DNA from 3 places in the Streptomyces sp. NPDC058872 genome. Region 3 is predicted to be linked to each of the others. Evidence: riboswitches for the same ligand, from Rfam matches in the RefSeq annotation. Region 3 holds a riboswitch; each other region holds the start of a gene.

The links. A riboswitch is a leader RNA that binds a small molecule or an ion and turns the genes downstream of it on or off. The one in region 3 is predicted to bind cyclic di-AMP.
Region 1: it holds a riboswitch for cyclic di-AMP, as region 3 does, so the genes downstream of both, ACFW22_RS12170 (peptidoglycan DD-metalloendopeptidase family protein) here and ACFW22_RS27025 (M23 family metallopeptidase) in region 3, are expected to answer to the same signal.
Region 2: it holds a riboswitch for cyclic di-AMP, as region 3 does, so the genes downstream of both, ACFW22_RS20040 (transglycosylase SLT domain-containing protein) here and ACFW22_RS27025 (M23 family metallopeptidase) in region 3, are expected to answer to the same signal.

Annotation. Positions count from the first base shown of each region.
Region 1 covers NZ_JBHYMK010000015.1:39,044-43,173, forward strand. Annotated here, with positions in the region: gene ACFW22_RS12150 (aspartate aminotransferase family protein) at 1-183, shown strand, start outside; gene ACFW22_RS12155 (helix-turn-helix domain-containing protein) at 262-891, shown strand; gene ACFW22_RS12160 (DUF6126 family protein) at 932-1,087, shown strand; gene ACFW22_RS12165 (tyrosine-protein phosphatase) at 1,103-1,924, opposite strand; cyclic di-AMP (ydaO/yuaA leader) riboswitch at 2,285-2,455, shown strand; gene ACFW22_RS12170 (peptidoglycan DD-metalloendopeptidase family protein) at 2,460-3,437, shown strand; gene ACFW22_RS12175 (SGNH/GDSL hydrolase family protein) at 3,589-4,130, shown strand, end outside.
Region 2 covers NZ_JBHYMK010000030.1:13,947-18,076, reverse strand. Annotated here, with positions in the region: gene ACFW22_RS20050 (SpoIIE family protein phosphatase) at 1-62, opposite strand, end outside; gene ACFW22_RS20045 (phosphoribosyltransferase family protein) at 280-1,584, shown strand; gene ACFW22_RS20040 (transglycosylase SLT domain-containing protein) at 1,568-2,440, opposite strand; cyclic di-AMP (ydaO/yuaA leader) riboswitch at 2,445-2,630, opposite strand; gene ACFW22_RS20035 (hypothetical protein) at 2,975-3,607, shown strand; gene ACFW22_RS20030 (phosphocholine-specific phospholipase C) at 3,668-4,130, opposite strand, start outside.
Region 3 covers NZ_JBHYMK010000050.1:54,862-58,991, reverse strand. Annotated here, with positions in the region: gene ACFW22_RS27030 (GntR family transcriptional regulator) at 103-786, opposite strand; gene ACFW22_RS27025 (M23 family metallopeptidase) at 977-1,747, opposite strand; cyclic di-AMP (ydaO/yuaA leader) riboswitch at 1,760-1,925, opposite strand; gene ACFW22_RS27020 (M16 family metallopeptidase) at 2,138-3,535, opposite strand; gene ACFW22_RS27015 (M16 family metallopeptidase) at 3,532-4,130, opposite strand, start outside.

The sequences.
Region 1 (4,130 bases), on a different contig from region 3:
ACCCAGGTCTCCGGGGACCATCTGGAGGTGATCAAACTGATTCCGCCGTTGATCATCGACGAGGCGGACGTCGACCGGTTCGTCACCGCCTTCACCGCGGTCATGGATGATGCCCACGGAGGTGGCGGGCTGCTCTGGGACTTCGGGAAGACACTGGTCAAGCAGGCGGTCGCACAGCGCTGAGCCGTGCGTACGACGAGTGTCTTTTGCCTCTGAGGCAAGAAATTTGCCTCAGAGGCACGGTCCTGGCGGAATGGACGCATGGACCACGTCCCCGGGGCGCCGCCCCCGGTCCCCGTCACCCCGGACGCCCTGCCGGACGTCGCTCCGCAGCTGCGGGCCCTGCGCCGTCGTCGGGGGCTCACCCTGGAGGCCGCCGCCCAACGGGCCGGTCTCTCGCCGGCCCACCTCTCACGGTTGGAGACCGGAAACCGGCAGCCCTCGCTCCCGATGCTGCTCGCCCTCGCCCGCATCTACGGTACGACGGTCTCCGAGCTCCTCGGCGAGGCTCCCCCCGAGCGCGATCCGGTGGTCCGGGCGGGCCGTTCCGAGCCGGTCGAGGCCGATGGCTGGGTCTACCGCCAGGCGGGTGGGGCCGGCCGGGCCCTGCAGTGCCTGCGGGTCCACGTGCCGTACGCCACCCGGGCCGACATCGTGCGGGTCCATCCGGGCGAGGAATGGATCCACGTCCTGGAAGGCCGGGTGCGGCTCGCGCTCGGCGAGGTCGTCCACGTCCTCGATCCCGGGGACAGCGCGCACTTCGACTCGCTGACCCCGCACCGGATCGGTGCCGCCACCCCCGGCGGGGCCGAGCTGCTCTTCGTCCACACCCTGATGCAGAGCCCCGCCGCCGAGCTGTGCCTCGGAGGCGGGACCCCGCACCGGAGCTGATCACGGGCGACTCGTTGAGATTCTCGAAGGAAGGGTTGACATGTCCGAGAAATCCGCACCGGTCACCGGTGAAGAGCGTGGTGAGGGCCGGTTCCCCAAGGGGCTCGTGCTCCGCCTCTTCGCCTATCTGATCGCCGGCCACCTCTTCGCCGGCTTCCTCTACCTGCTCTTCCTGATGGGCGGGCAGAACCAGTAGTTCCGCCCGCCGGGCTCAGGCGCCGGTGAGCAGCCGCGCCCGCAGGCGTTCGCGGGTCTCCGGGGCCAGCTTGAGTCCTTCCGCGAGGTAGGCGTCCACCGAGCCCCAGGTCGTCCCGATCGTTTCCAGGGCGGCCCGCAGATACTCCACCCGCGCGTCGAAGAGCGGGCTCAGCAGCTCCATCACCTCGGGGGACATCCCGTCCGGGGCGGTGGAGCTGCGGCGTATCTTGTAGCGGCGGTGCGGGTCGTTCGACTTCACGTAGTCGGCCTCGATCGCGTCCCGCTCCACGCCGACGGCCAGCAGGGTGATCGCCACGGCGAGTCCCGCCCGGTCCTTGCCGGCCGCGCAGTGCATGAGGGCCGGGACGCTCTCCTCCGCCATGGAGTGCAGGATCCGGCTGTGCTCCGCAGTGCGCTCGACCACCATCTTCCGGTAGGAATCGGACATGCGGGCGGCTGCCTTGCCGTCGCCGAGGACCTCTCGCAGCTGGGCGACCTCTCCGTCCCGGACCAGCTTCCAGAACTCCTTGCCGTCGGCCGGGTCATTGAGGGGGATGTTCACGTTCCGCACGCCGGGCAGCTCGACGTCCGCGCCCTCGACCTTCCGGTCGGCCTCGTTGCGGAAGTCGAAGACGGTGTGGAGGCCCAGGGAGGCGAGGAAGGCGGCGTCGCGCTCCGTCGCATGGGCGAGGTGGCCGCTGCGGAAGAGGCGCCCGGGGTGAACGGCGCGCCCGTCCGTCGTCGGCAGGCCGCCCACGTCCCGGAAGTTGCGGACCTCCGTCAGTTCGGGCTCGGTGGCTTCGGCGGGTGGGGTCTGCGGCAGCTGCTGCGTCACGGGCGGGTGCTCCTGTTCTGGAGATCTGTTCTTGGGGCAATCATCTCGGCCGGGTGCCGTGTGCGCACCCCCCTCAGGAGGTAATGGGCGATCTGTCCGTATTTGGGCGATAGGGGTAACACGCCCTAGTTGAGGGGGAGATGGGGTTCGATGCGTGAGCAGCGTCATAACCGTGACGGAACGTGCCTGATCGTCTTCTCCAAATTCCCTGGGGAAAAAGGAGATCGACGGACCGTCATCCACGGAGGGTGACCGGAATTTCGCCCCAAAGGCAAAGGATTGCGGAGTTCCTGAAAAGTGCGGCTTGTTCGCTCCGGCCCCACTCGTCTAGCGTCGCGCTCACTCCGGACGGACCGCCGAATCCTGCCACCGCCCGGAATCCGCACTCACCCGTACGAGGCAGGAGCGGGGGACCCAGGTAGTACGCCGATCCCTCGAAAAGGACGGCTCGGGGTGAAGCCGCGTGAGAACGCGGCCGGACATCTCCAGTCCGAACCCGACAGCTCACCTCGTAGGCGACGGAGAGGAATTCGCCATGCCCGCGAAGGGTAAGCACCGCCGTCCCAAGGTCAACCCGATCACCCGCGGGTTCCTGGCAGCCGGCACCGGAGGCGCCGTCGTCGCCCTCCCGCTCCTCGGAGCCACCAGCGCCCACGCCGCCCCGGTCGCCGCTCCGGCCCTGCCCGTCGCCGCTCCGGCGAAGGCCGCCGTCGTGGAGGCCGCCCCGGTCGCCGCGAAGGCCGCGCCGAAGACCTACTCCGTGGTCCGGGGCGACTACCTGTCGAAGATCGCCGCCGAGCACCACCTGGTGGGCGGCTGGCAGAAGCTCTACGAGGACAACCGCCAGGTCGTCGGCGAGAACCCCTCGCTGATCCTGCCCGGAATGAAGCTGACCCTCGGCGCGAAGAGCACGGCGAAGGCCGCCGCTCCGAAGGCCGCGGCTCCGAAGGCCGCCACCGCGAAGGACTCCGCCAGCAGCAAGCGGAGCTCCGGAAAGAACGGCGACGCCCCCCGGGCTTCCCGCAGCAGCGAGCGGGCCTCGGCTCCGGCCGCCGCGACCTCCTCCTCTTCCGCCGCGTCGTCCTCGTCGGCCGGCACGACCTCCTCCTCCGGCTGGTTCGCCCCCGTCAGCGGCGGCGTCTCCACCCCGTACCGTGCCTCGGGCTCCATGTGGTCCTCCGGCTACCACACCGGTGTCGACTTCATGGCCTCCACCGGAACCACCGTCGTGGCGGTCGGCCCCGGCACCGTCTACTCCGCGGGCAACGGGGGAGCGTACGGCAACCAGGTCGTCATCCAGCACGCCGACGGCACCTTCTCGCAGTACGCCCACCTCTCCTCGATCTCCGTCTCCGCCGGCCAGACCGTCAGCGGCGGCCAGCAGATCGGCCTCTCCGGCGCGACCGGCAACGTCACCGGCCCGCACCTGCACTTCGAAATGCGCACCGGACCGGGGTACGGCTCCGACATCGACCCGCTGGCGACCCTGCGCCAGCACGGCGTGAGCATCTGACGCCCCGTAACTCCCGGAGGCCCGGCACGCACGTGCCGGGCCTCCGGCGTATTCCGGCTTGGTGGAATCTTTATCGGTGGCGTATGTCACCCGCCGTCAAGCCCTCCTTACGGTCGCGTAGGTCACACCCGAAGGGGAAGGATGTGGTCCCGTGGCAGACGATTCGAGATCAAGAGAAAACAGCGCATTCGGGTCGTACGCGGCGATCGGTGACAGCTTCACCGAGGGCGTCGGAGACCCCGGCCCCGACGGGGCCTACGTCGGCTGGGCGGACCGCTTCGCGGTCCTGCTCGCCGACCAGCTGCCGGAGCACGACGCCTTCCGCTACGCCAACCTGGCCGTACGCGGACGCCTCCTCGACCAGATCGTGGCGGAACAGGTCCCCCGGGCGAAGGAACTCGCCCCCGACCTGGTGACCTTCTGCGCCGGCGGCAATGACATCATCCGCCCCGGAACGGACCCGGACGACGTGGCCGAACGCTTCGAACGCGCCGTCGTCGAGCTGACCTCCGCCGTCGGAACCGTCATGGTGACGACCGGCTTCGACACCCGCGAGGTCACGCTCCTCAAGCACCTCCGGGGCAAGATCGCCACCTACAACGGGCACGTCCGGGCCATCGCCGACCGCTACGGCTGCCCGGTCCTCGACCTGTGGTCGCTGAAGTCCGTCCAGGACCGGCGCGCCTGGGACGA
Region 2 (4,130 bases), on a different contig from region 3:
TGGCCGGACGCGCCGTGCGAGGTCACACAGACAGCATGCGCCAGGGACGAAGCCGCCCGCATCCGGGACCGCTGCGTTCGCCGTGGTGAACGGGTCTTCCGCGGAGCCCGAGCCGCCTCCGTCCTCCGCTGCCGGGCCGGTCGCTCCCCGGGCCGAGCGGCCGGACCTCCCCGGGCCCGCCGGCCACTGCGTCCCGTCTACCCTGGGAGGGGTGGGCAGGGGACGGACGACCGTGTTCCTCCCCGGGCCCGAGCCGCGCAGGCGGAAGGGCGGCCGATCATGTTCTTCAGCGACCGCAGTGACGCGGGGCGACAGCTTGCCGCCCGGCTCGACCACCTCAAGGACCGGGACGTCGTGGTCCTCGGGCTCCCGCGGGGCGGCGTGCCCGTGGCGGCCGAGGTGGCGGACGCCCTCGACGCGCCCCTCGACATCTGTCTCGTGCGCAAGCTCGGGGTCCCCCACCAACCGGAGCTCGCGATGGGGGCGCTCGGGGAGGGGGGCGTACGGGTGCTCAACGAGCGGGTGCTCCGCGAGGTCGGGGTGAGCGACCGGGACCTCGCCGCCGTGGAAGCACGGGAGCACGTGGAGCTCGACCACCGGGCCCTCCGCTACCGGGGCGACCGGCCGTCCGTGCCGCTCGACGGACGGACGGTGGTGGTGGTCGACGACGGCCTGGCGACCGGAGCCACGGCCCTGGCGGCCTGCCGGGTGGTCCGCGCCCGTGGCGCTGCCCGGATCGTCCTCGCGGTCCCGGTGGCCCCGCGCGGCTGGACGACCCGGCTCGGCGGGGAGGTCGACGAGACCGTCAGCGTGCACACGCCGGACCGGTTCTTCGCGATCGGGCAGTTCTACCAGGACTTCTCACAGACCGAGGACGCCGAGGTCGTCGCCTGCCTGGACCGGAACAGGGCCGCGCGCGCCCCGGTCGTGCAGGACACGGACGTGTGGATCCCGGTCACCGGCCGTACGCTCGCCGGACGGCTCGCGGTGCCCGAGGGAGCAGGGGGCATCGTCCTGTTCGCCCACGGCAGCGGAAGCAGTCGGCACAGCCCCCGGAACCGGGCGGTTGCCGCCGGGCTCAACCGGGCGGGGCTCGGGACGCTGCTCTTCGACCTGCTGACCGAGGCGGAGGCCACGGACCGGGCAAGGGTCTTCGACACCCCCCTGCTCGCCGGGCGGCTCGTGGGCGCCACCGAGTGGCTGGCCGCGCGGCCCGAGGGCACCGGGCTCCCCCTGGGGTACTTCGGGGCGAGCACCGGCGCGGCGGCTGCGCTGTGGGCGGCCGGCGACCCCGCGTCCCGGGTGAGCGCCGTCGTCTCGCGCGGCGGCCGGCCGGACCTCGCGGGCGAGCGCCTGGGACGGGTGCGCGCCCCCACGCTCCTGGTGGTGGGGGGCGCGGACGTGTTGGTCCTCGACCTCAACAGGAAGGCCCGGGCGCTGCTGCGGTGTGAGAACCGGCTCGCCGTGGTGGAGGGCGCCGGCCACCTCTTCGAGGAGCCGGGGGCCCTGGAAGAGGTGGCGGAGCTCGCCACCTCCTGGTTCGACGAGCACTTCCGGCGGCAGCGGGTCAGTACGCCCCGTTGACGTTGTCGATGGAGCCGTACCGGTCGGCCGCGTAGTTGCAGGCGGCGGTGATGTTGGCGACCGGGTCGTACAGGTCCATGGACGTACCGGGCACGTGGTAGGCGAGGAAGGTCGGCTCGATGACCTGCAGCAGCCCCTTCGAGGGGGTGCCGGCGGCGGCATTGGAGTCCCAGAGGTTGATGGCCCTGGGGTTTCCCGAGGACTCGCGCATGACGTTGCGGAGGATGCCGTCGTAGGTGCCGGGGATGCCCTGCTGGGCCATGATCGCCAGCGACTCCCGGATCCAGCCGTCGAGGTTGTCGGCGTAGTTGGTGGCGGCGACCGGAGCGGCCTTGACCGAGGCGGGGGCGGCCTGTGCTGCGGACGCACCGGTGCCGGTGGACACCGCGGGGGCGGCCGGGCGGCGTTCGGAACGGCTCGCGCGCTCGGTCGTGGCGGACTTCTTCGGCTTGGCCTGCGTGGGAACGGGCTTTGCAGAACCCTTATGAATCGTCAGCTTCAGACCGGGGTGAATGAGTGACGGATTGTCACCCACCGCTCCCTTGTTCGTCCGGTAAAGGCTCTTCCAGCCGCCCTGGATTCCCTTCTTGTGGGCGATCAGGGAAAGCGAGTCACCGCTCACGACGGTGTAGGTGCGCGCGGCGGCCGGGGCGGTGACCGTCTTGGCGGCGGCCGGGGCAGCAGGGGCGGTGAAGGGCCGGGTGGCCGTTTCCGGGGCCGTGGACGCCGGAGCGGCATGGGCGGCGGCCGGTACGACCAGCGGCAGGCTCAGTGCGGCGCCACCCGTGCCCACCAGGGCCAGGCCACGGGAGACGGGACTGCGGCGGGGGCGGCGGTGCTTGGCGTGAGCAGGCATGACGGGTTCCTCTCCGGTGCCTGCGAGGTGAGCTGTCGGGTTCGGACGGGAGGTGTCCGGCCGCGCACACGCGGCTGCACCCCGAGCCGTTCCGGATCACCGGACCGGCGTATTCGTGGGTCCCCCGCTCCTGCCGTCGGGTGAAAAGGGAGGTGTGTCGAGCGGCGGCAGGATTAGGCGATCCGCTCGAATGGAGGTGACCGTAGGCCAGCAATGCAATGAATAACAAGGGGAGTGGTTCCCGGGCGTCGGGGAATTGATCAAACAATTCTGCGAATTCAAGATCGGTGATCTCCCCGGGGCCTCGAACTTCCTTGTCCGGCAAGGGGTGGGGGAGTGCTTCCGTCGCGCGGATGGGGTGGGGAGTGAATCCCGTCACTCGATGGCTTATGTCTGATATGGGAAGTAATTCCATTCATGAGTAAATGTGCGGAAATTAGGTGTGATGCGACTGCTTGATCGGGGCGGCTCGATGCGACGCGATCGTTTCTCCGCGAGGGTCAAAACTCGCAAAATGGACATTAAGGATGAAAGATGGAGGTAGTCAACCTAGGAGCCACCTCGATGCCCCCTTCCCCTTCGCTGCTCACCCCCGATGACCTTGACCGCGAGGCCGCCGCGCTCTTCGAGGACGTGGCCTGGCGGCAGATCGTCACCGGCGCGATCCCTGTCGAAGAGTCGGCCCCGACGGAAGCGGACTGGCGGCAGTTGCTCAGCGTGCCGGTGGAGCGGTTGGTGGCCGATGCCCTCGCCGCCCTGCCCCAGGAGGTCCCGGACGAGCGCCGCATCCCCGGCCGGATCGGCGCCGCGCTGCCCGACCGGCTCCATGCCTGGCGCCGCATCGGGCAGGTGGAGCTGCGCCCCTCGGTCCACCTGGGCTACGCCCGTCTGGTGTTGACGGAGTGGGGCTGGCAGAACGCTCCGTACAAACTGCGCAACGCCCGAGGGGCCCGGTGCGTCTGCGGAGCCCTCCTCGCCGCCCACCGCCTCGGCTACGGCGGCGCGGACACCATGAACGAAGCCGCCGCCTGGATCATGACGGAGCTTCGGGCCCGTGGGTGGCGGGATCTGATCGGCCCGTGGAACAGGGCCCCCGGCCGCACCGCCGCCGACGCACTGGCCCTTCTCGACGCCGCGGTCCGCCGCGCCGCGCATGCCGGCCGGTGACCCGCCCCGCCCGTCACCGGGCGGCGGCAGAGGATCGCCGCCCGGTCGTGAGCCTGGCGGTCAGCCGCTGGTGCTGGGCGCCCCGGTCTCGATGTGGCCGGTGTAGCGGCGCGACCAGGTCCCGTCGATGTCGGCGACGATCGTGAAGTCGTACCAGCCGTCGTTGTACGCGACCGCGTTGAAGAAGTCCTCGCGACTGGAGTTCGCCGGCACCGTGTACGTCCACGGGCCGTCCGAGCGGTAGGCGTTCGAGCGGATCGTGAAGGTGACCGGTCCCGCCGAGGCGTTGGTCATCTCGAACCACAGGGCCGTCTTCCCCGTGCCCGCCTCGGGGGCGAACCGGGCCGCCACCTCGATGGCGCGGCCCGCCTTGGAGGCGTCCCCGATGAACCGGCGCAGGAAGCGATTGGGGCCCATCATGGAGATGTCGTACTTACCGGAACCCCACCCCAGGCCTATGTTGAAGTAGTCGGACGCGGTGTCGCCGGGGTCCACGGTGTACTGCCAGGCGGCGGTGTCCCGG
Region 3 (4,130 bases):
GCCACCGACTCCGCATTCACCGGCCCGCATTCACGAACACTTTCTTTCGGGCAACACAGACGGCGCCACCCGAATAGCCATTCTTTGTATACGGTGCACGTGTTAATTCTGGGCGCTCGCCGTGTTGACTGCGCGTTGCGAAAGCCTCACGCGCCCCCGTTCCTGCCCTTTGGGCCGGTGCAGGGAGAGCGACCGTTCCGCGTGCAACGCCGTCAACGCCCTCGCCCGCTCGGCGTCACCGCGCGCCACGGCGTCCACGATCGCGCCGTGCTCCGCCCAGGCCTCCAGCGGCTGGGCGGGCTGCTCCACGACGTACACCCAAGCGATCTTGTAGCGCAGTTGGGTGAGCAGCGCCGTCAGGGCAGGACTGCCGGAAGCCTGCGCGAGCGTCTCGTGGAACCAGCTCCCGAGCGACCGCAGGTCCTCGCCCTGGCCCCGCCTGGCCCGCTCCTGCCCCAGTCTGACCAGCCCGCGCAACACCTTCAGGTGAGCCTGGGTGCGCCGCTGCGCCGCCCGCGCCGCCCCCAGCGGTTCGAGCAGCAACCGCATGTCGAGGAGATCGGCCGCCTCCTGTTCGGTGGGCTCGGCCACATGGGCGCCCGCATGCCGGCGAGTGACGACGAAGCCCTCGGACTCCAGGGTGCGCAACGCCTCGCGGACCGGAACGCGGGAAACCCCGTACCGACGAGCGAGCTGCTCCTCGGTCAACCGGCTCCCCCGCTCGAACAGACCGGAGACGATGTCGTCCCGGATCGCCGTGCATACCGAGTGCGCGGGAATGCGCATGTCCGACCTCCGCCTTGGTCCGCGCGAGACAATGTGACCGACGCCCGTCCTGCGTCCGATCTGCGACTCTATTGCAGCACGCCAGAATTTCCGATGCCCCAGCGGAATCCATGGATATCTTTTGGTCAGCAAAAAGCCCCGGCTCAGTACGAGCCGGGGCTTTTGCGACGCGGTGCGCGACGGGTCCGGATCAGACCGCGACGCCGCGGGCACGGAGGTACGAGACCGGGTTGATGTCCGAGCCGTACTCGGGGCTCGTGCGCGCCTCGAAGTGGAGGTGCGGGCCGGTCGAGTTGCCGGTCGAACCCGACACGCCTATCTGCTGGCCCGGCTCGACGGTCTGGCCGACGTACACGCCGATGGAGGCGAGGTGCCCGTACTGGGTGTACGTGCCGTCGTTCATCCTGATGACGATGTTGTTGCCGTAGGCGCCGCCCCAGCCGGCCTCGACGACGGTGCCGGAGCCGACGGAGACGACCCGGCTGCCGTAGGCGGCGTGGAAGTCGACGCCGGAGTGGCTGCCGGAGGACCAGAGCGAGCCGCCGGCCTTGTAGCCCGTGGAGACGTACGAGCCGGCAACGGGAAGCTGGAAGGAGGCCAGGCGGCGGCGCTCGGCCTCGCGGGCGGCGCGCTCGCGCTCCAGTCGGATCTCCTTGGCCCGGGCCTCGGCCTTGCGCTTGGCCTCGGCCTCGGCCTTCGCCTTGGCGATGGCCTCGACGGCCTCCTGCTCCTGGGCGGCGGCCTGGGCGTTGATCCGGTCCACGAGGGAGTCCTCGGTGATCACCTGGGTGAGGCCGGTGTCCTCGGCGGACCGGTCGTCCGTGTCGGCGGCGAGCGCCGGGGAGGCCAGGGTGCCGATGACGCCGGTGGTGGCGAGCGTCGCCGCACCGGCGATGCCCACGCTGCGGCGAGCCATCCGGCTCGAACCACGATGCTTCCCGGTGGCACGGGTGAACGCCATGAAGTGGCTGGTCCTTTCCTTCCTTCTCGCCTACCGGGTTAGCTGACGGGTTCGGAGCAGGAAGGTCTCCTACGAACCCCTCCGTCCGGGACGAAGGCGCTCGATTCACCCCAGGGACTCGATGTGGGTCCCCGGCTCCCCAGGCTCGCGCCTGACGGGGACTCGGCGATGACTGTTCGATGCCGCGGTTGCGGCACGTGCAACTGACGAACAGCCGGACCGACGCTATGCGGATCGTCTGTCAATCACCAAACAGACACGCTTATTTGTAAGACATGCCACAGGGCAGAAGGCCACCCTTGCCAGCAATACGGACAAACAGGAGGTCCCTGACGAACCATGCCGTCAGGGACCTCCGTTGTCGGGTTCTGCCGTGGTCGGCAGAACGGATCAGCCGGTCACCACGGTGACTTCGCCGATGCCGAGCTCCCGGACCGGCTCCGCGATCTGAGCGGCGTCACCGACCAGCACGGTGACCAGTCGGTCCACCGGGAAGGCACTGACCACGGCGGCCGTCGCCTCGACCGTGCCCGTCTCGACCAGACGCGCGTACAACTCGGCCTGGAAGTCGTCCGGGAGGTGCTGCTCCACCTGATCGGCGAGCGTCCCGGCGACCGAAGCGGCCGTCTCGTACTTGAGGGGCGCCACACCCACCAGGTTCTGCACGGCCGTCTCGCGCTCGGCGTCCGTGAGGCCCTCGGCGGCCAGGGTCCGCAGCACCTTCCAGAGGTCATCAAGGGCCGGACCCGTGTTGGGGGTGTCGACGGAACCGCTGATGGCCAGCATGGCCGCGCCGTTCCCCCCGGCGTCGGAGCGGAGCACCTGCCCGAAGGCCCGCACCCCGTACGTGTAGCCCTTCTCCTCGCGCAGGACGCGGTCCAGGCGCGAGGTCAGGGTGCCGCCCAGGCAGTAGGCGCCGAGGATCTGGGCCGGCCAGACGCGGTCGTGCCGGTCCGGACCGATCCGACCGATCAGCAACTGGGTCTGCACCGCACCGGGGCGGTCCACGATGACGACCCGCCCGGTGTCGTCGGCGGTGATCGGAGGCATCGGCAGCGGCTCGGCCGGCTCGCCGGTCCAGGCGCCCAAGGACTCGGCGAGGACCTTGTCGAGGTCGATGCCGGTCAGGTCGCCGACGACCACGGCCGTGGCCGTGGCGGGGCGCACGTACGCCTCGTAGAAGGCGCGGACCGCAGCGGCGTCGATCGCGGCGACCGTCTCCTCGGTGCCCTGGCGCGGCCGGGACATCCGGGAACCGTCCGGGAACAGTTCCTTGTAGAGCTGTTTGGCGGCACGACGGGACGGGTTGGCCGACTCGTGCGGAATCTCATCGAGGCGGTTGCGCACCAAGCGCTCGATCTCGGTCTCCAGGAACGCCGGCGCGACGAGGGCCTCGGACAGCAGACCGAGCGCCTTGGGCAGGCGGGAGACCGGCACCTCCAGGGAGACCCGCACGCCCGGGTGGTCGGCGTGCGCGTCGAGCGTGGCGCCACAGCGCTCCAACTCGGCCGCGAACTCCTCCGCGCTGTGCCGGTCGGTGCCCTCGGACAGGGCGCGGGCCATGATGGTGGCAACGCCGTCGAGACCGGCGGGCTCGGCGTCCAGCGGCGCCGGCAGGAAGAGCTCCACCGCCACCACCTGCTGGCCGGGCCGGTGGCAGGTGAGGACGGTCAGGCCGTTGTCCAGCTTCGCACGGTCCGGAGCCGGGAAGGCCCACGGCTTCGCGGTGCCCGGCCGGGGCTGCGGGTGGAAGTCCATGTTGGTCAAAGACACGGCAGCGTCGGTCACTGGTCCGCTCCCTCTTCCTCGTCGCTGTCGCTCTGCTCGGTCGCCAAGGGCTCGTAGACGAGCACCGCGCGGTTGTCGGGGCGCAGCTTGGCCGCCGCGACCGCCCGGACCTCGTCCGCGGTGATGCCCAGGACCCGGTCGACGGCGGTCAGGGCGAGCTGCGGGTCGCCGAAGAGCACCGCGAACCGGCACAGTTCGTCCGCGCGGCCCGCCACCGTGCCGAGCCGGTCCAGCCACTCGCGCTCCAGCTGGGCCTGTGCACGCTCCATCTCCTCCGACGTGGGCCCCTCCGCCGCGAACCGGGCGAGCTCCTCGTCGACGGCCGCCTCGATCTGCGGAACCTCGACGCCGCCGGAGGTCTTGACGTCGAGCCAGCCGAGCGAAGGCGCCCCGGCGAGCCGCAGCAGGCCGAAGCCCGCGGCCACCGCGGTGCGGTCTCGGCGCACCAGGCGGTTGTGCAGGCGGGAGGACTCGCCGCCGCCCAGGACCGTGAGGGCGAGGTCGGCGGCGTCGCACTCGCGCATGCCGTCGTGCGGCAGCCGATAGGCGGCCATCAGCGCACGGGCGGGAACCTCTTCCTCGACGACCTCGCGCA